Regions from separate parts of the Streptomyces sp. NPDC006012 genome, predicted to be linked through region 2. Evidence: riboswitches for the same ligand, from Rfam matches in the RefSeq annotation. Region 2 holds a riboswitch; the other holds the start of a gene.

Region 1 (2,386 bases), on a different contig from region 2:
GGGCGGCCGCCCTGCGGTGGCGCAGAAAGGCGTAGCGGGAGACGCCCCGGCCGCGCTCGCGCTGCCCGTCGCGGGCCGTGGCGGACGGGACGTCGAGCAGGATCAGGTGCAGCGTGCCGCCGCGGCGCCGGGCCTCGCGGGCCAGCCAGCGGCGCACCCAGGACTGGGTGCCGCAGTCGTGCACCACGACGCCCTCACCGGTGCGCAGGGCGCGGCGCAGCGCGGCGTAGTGGGCGAGGCGGACCAGGGGGCGGTAGAGCACGTACGGAAGGAAACGGGGGATCCGGGCCTCCCAGCGGTCCCGGGTGTCCTGGGAATCGATCCTGGCGGCCCCGGCGCCCTGCACCGCCCGGTCCATCAGGGTCGACTTGCCGCTGCCGGGCAGGCCCGTGACCACGGCCAGGTCGTGGCGGCCGAAGTGCAGGGCGCGCGGGCTGTGGCCGGCTCGTTCACGCAGGTCGCGGACGACCGGCGCGGGTCGCTCCGCGCACCGCCCGGCGGCCCGGCAGGCGGGCTTGTCGGGTAGCGCGAGACCCGTGTTCGCGGCGTACGCCGTGGTCCTGTTCACCGTGATCGTCCTCCCCTTGGGGTCTGGACATCCCCATGCCCGTCGAGTGTAAAGAGAAGGTAATGCGCGGTGTCTCACTGTGCCGTGCGCGTTCTGCCACAGCCCGGTCACGGATCAGGTCTGCCGTGCGGCGGCGAGGCGTGCAATGATGAGCGCGCCAACTGCATACCGGCCGCTTGAATCCGCGCGGGAGAGTTCCCAGCAGTCCTGCTGGGACGCCGAAGGAGCAAGTCCCTCCCTTGAATCTCTCAGGCCCCAGTCACCGCGCGGGCGAGGCACATCTGAAAAGCGGGCCGCTGTCCGGTGGCTCCACCCAAGGTGCAAGCCGTGACCGCCGTACGACGCTGCGTACGCCGCCGGTCATGGCGAACCTCTCAGGTTCCGATGACAGATGGGGAGGACCTTCCCCGCCCTGCCCGCGCTCGGCCCCGCCCGCGCGGGCGACCCCCATCGCCCTGGGAGACGACCGACCGATGAGCAGCACCGAATCCCCGCGTCCGCGGCGTACCGCGCTGGACGCCCTGCACCGCTCGCTCGGCGCGACGATGACCGACTTCGCCGGCTGGGACATGCCGCTGCGCTACGGCTCCGAGCGCGACGAGCACCTCGCCGTACGGACCCGGGCCGGGCTTTTCGACCTCTCGCACATGGGTGAGATCACCGTGACCGGCCCGCAGGCCGCCGCGCTGCTGGATCACGCGCTGGTCGGCGACATCGGCGGCGTCAGGACCGGCCGGGCCCGGTACACCATGATCTGCCGGGCCGACGGCGGCATCCTGGACGACCTGATCGTCTACCGGTTGGCCGAGCACGAGTACATGGTCGTCGCGAACGCGTCCAACGCCGAGGTGGTGCTCGACGCCCTGGTGGAGCGCTCCGCCGGCTTCGACGCGCAGGTCCGCGACGACCGCGACGCCTACGCCCTGCTCGCCGTACAGGGCCCCGAATCCCCCGGCATCCTGCGCTCCCTGACCGATGCCGACCTGGACGGCCTGAAGTACTACGCGGGTCTGCCCGGCACCGTCGCCGGCGTGCCCGCGCTGATCGCCCGTACCGGCTACACCGGCGAGGACGGCTTCGAGCTGTTCGTGGCGCCGGGCGACGCGGAGAAGCTCTGGCAGGCGCTGACCGAGGCGGGCGCCGCGGCCGGACTGGTCCCGTGCGGGCTGTCCTGCCGGGACACGCTGCGCCTTGAGGCGGGCATGCCGCTGTACGGGCACGAGCTGTCGACCTCGCTCACGCCGTTCGACGCCGGGCTCGGCCGGGTGGTGAAGTTCGGCAAGGAGGGCGACTTCGTCGGCCGCGAGGCGCTGCTGGCCGCCGCCGGGCGGGCCGAGCAGAACCCGCCGCGGGTGCTGGTCGGCCTGGCCGCCGAGGGCCGCCGGGTGCCGCGCGCCGGGTACCCGGTGGTCGCGGGCGGCGCGGTGATCGGCGAGGTCACCTCCGGTGCCCCCTCCCCCACCCTGGGCCGGCCCATCGCCATGGCGTACGTCGACGCGGCGCACTCCGCGCCGGGCACGGCGGGCGTCGGCGTGGACATCCGCGGCAGCCACGAGCCGTACGAGGTCGTGGCGCTGCCGTTCTACCGGCGGCAGAAGTAGACACTGGAACCACGGGACGTGTGCCACCGCCACCGCCCGCCACGCACCGGAACCCGGGGCCGCGAGCCGCGGCCGGAATCCGGGACCGGACCCGTGCGGCGGGCGGCCACCGCGGGCCCGACCCGCTGTGACGCCGGGCACACCGCCCCGTCCACCAGCGCCCTCCCCCTTTCCCACGTCATCAGCACTCCCCCGCGTACAGGAGAATTCAAGCCAT
Region 2 (2,386 bases):
ATCTGTCCGGCGCGGCCCGTGGCCTCGACCGTCAGCGTGTCGAAGTAGGTGCCGTGGACGGTCCGGAAACCGCCGTCGGCCAGACCCGCCGCGAGGATCGCCGCGTAGCGGTGGGTGCGTCGCGCGATGGCACGCAGCCCCTCGGGACCGTGGTAGACGGCGTACATGCCCGCCATCACCGCGAGCAGCACCTGCGCGGTGCAGATGTTGCTGGTGGCCTTCTCCCGCCGGATGTGCTGTTCCCGGGTCTGCAGGGCGAGCCGGTAGGCCCGGTGCCCGTCGGCGTCGACGGAGACGCCGACGAGGCGGCCCGGCAGGCTGCGCGCGAACTTCTCGTGCACGGCCATGTAGCCGGCGTGCGGCCCGCCGAAGCCCATCGGCACACCGAAGCGCTGGGTCGTACCGACGGCGATGTCCGCACCCAGCTCACCCGGCGACTTCAGCAGCGTGAGGGCGAGCAGGTCGGCGGCGACGGTGACGAGCGCGCCGAGCTCGTGCGCCCGCTCGATGACCGGCTCGATGTCGCGTACGGCCCCGGAGGCGCCGGGGTACTGGATCAGTACGCCGTTGATCTCGCGCTCGGCGACCTCGGCCGGGATGCCCGCGTGCAGGTCGGCGACCACGACCTCCACCCCGGCGGGTTCGGCGCGGGTGCGGATCACGGCGACGGTCTGCGGCAGCGTGTCCGCGTCGACCAGGAAGAGGCCGTTCTTGTTCCTGCCCATGCGCCGGGACAGGGCCATCGCCTCGGCCGCGGCCGTGCCCTCGTCGAGCAGGGAGGCACCGGAGGTGGGCAGTCCGGTGAGGTCGGCGACCATGGTCTGGAAGTTCAGCAGGGCTTCGAGCCGCCCTTGGGAGATCTCCGGCTGGTAGGGCGTGTAGGCCGTGTACCAGGCCGGGTTCTCCATGACGTTGCGCAGGATGACGGGCGGCGTGAAGGTGCCGTAGTAACCGAGCCCGATCATCGAACCGACGACCTGGTTGCGGTCCGCGAGGGAACGCAGTTCCGCCAGCACCTCGGCCTCGGTGCGGGCGCCCGGCAGATCGAGCGCGTCGGCGTTCTTGATCACGTCCGGCACCGCGGCGGCGGTCAGCTCGTCGAGCGAGCCGTAGCCGACCTGCGCGAGCATCTTCTCCCGCGCTTCCTGGTCGGGCCCGATGTGCCGCTGCTCGAAGGGCGTGCCCTGTTCGAGCTCGGAGAGCGGAGTGCGATGGGCGGTCATTGCGGAGGCCTCCTGGTCTGACGACCTTCGAGGGGCGCCCCGGCGCGGGCACCCCGACGGCCTCCCCCTCTGTCATCTCGACCTGAGAGCTTCACCGTGGCACCCGAGGCGTCACGGCTTTCCCCGTCGGTGAGAGCGGGAACCGTCGGCACCCGCCCTGCTTTCCAGAGTGACCTCGCCCGTGCGGTACGTGTGCCTGAGAGATTCCGGGGAGGATTTGCTCCTTCGGCGCCTCGGACGATGTCCGGAGGACTCTCCCGCACGGGATCAGCAGCCATTTGCCAGCCTACCAGCGACGCCATCGGCCGGACCTTCGAGTGGCCGCCGCCTCGTTTCTGCTCTTTTGTAGGTAGTGCTCACGAATGTGCAGGCAGTGCTTGCGAAGGATTGCGACCAATGAGGAGGGCCCGTGCAGACCGACATCGATCCGCGCAACCTGATCGGCCGCAAGGCGTTCGACCGCAACGGCACCAAGATCGGCACTATCGACGAGGTGTACCTCGACGACGCCACGGGAGTGCCGGAGTGGGCGGCCATACGGACGGGCCTGTTCTCCCGGGACGCCTTCGTCCCCCTGGAGCCGAGCGAGCTGATCGAGGGCAGTCTGCGCGTCCCCTTCGACCGCGCCCTCATCAAGGACGCCCCTGACTTCGGCGTGGGCCGCCACCTCTCCCCGGAGCAGGAACTCCAGCTCTACCACCACTACGGCCTGGACGTGGCCGCGCCGTCCCCGCGCCCGGACCACGATTTCGGCAGGCTGGCGGGCCAGGACGAGACCTGACGCCGCCGCCCCGGGCCCCTGTCGCCCGCTGCCTCACCCCTGTACGGCCCGATGCCCCGTCCCTTCCGCATCACCCGTCATCCGTTCCCGGCACCGCCCTCAGCTCCCCGGACACCAACGGCAACGGCTCCGCGGGCTCCAGACCGGGATCGTCGACCCGGAACGTCCGCACCCGGCCCGGCTGCGTTGCGGGAGTCTCGAATCGCACCGTGACCCGCCCGAGACCGCTGCCCTGCACCCACCCGTGCCCGTACTCGGTGTGCCGCACGTCGTGCCCAGCGACCCAGTGCCGTTCGGCCTCCGTCGAGGGCTCCTCGACGGGTTCGGCCGCGGCCTCCTCCGGTGCCGCGGTGGCCGCCTCCACCGCCGCCTGGGCGAACAG

What was found. Region 2 has a riboswitch for glycine ahead of gcvP (aminomethyl-transferring glycine dehydrogenase). Riboswitches for the same ligand answer to the same signal wherever they lie in the genome.
Region 1: another riboswitch for glycine. It lies ahead of gcvT (glycine cleavage system aminomethyltransferase GcvT); the one in region 2 lies ahead of gcvP (aminomethyl-transferring glycine dehydrogenase).

The regions. Positions count from the first base shown of each region.
Region 1 covers NZ_JBIAIE010000030.1:60,266-62,651, reverse strand. The annotation lists gene ACFYPJ_RS33815 (AAA family ATPase) at 1-568, opposite strand, end outside; glycine riboswitch at 746-843, shown strand; gene gcvT (glycine cleavage system aminomethyltransferase GcvT) at 1,042-2,169, shown strand; gene gcvH (glycine cleavage system protein GcvH) at 2,385-2,386, shown strand, end outside.
Region 2 covers NZ_JBIAIE010000048.1:10,105-12,490, reverse strand. The annotation lists gene gcvP (aminomethyl-transferring glycine dehydrogenase) at 1-1,223, opposite strand, end outside; glycine riboswitch at 1,398-1,493, opposite strand; gene ACFYPJ_RS38060 (PRC-barrel domain-containing protein) at 1,633-2,004, shown strand; gene ACFYPJ_RS38055 (DNA polymerase IV) at 2,075-2,386, opposite strand, start outside.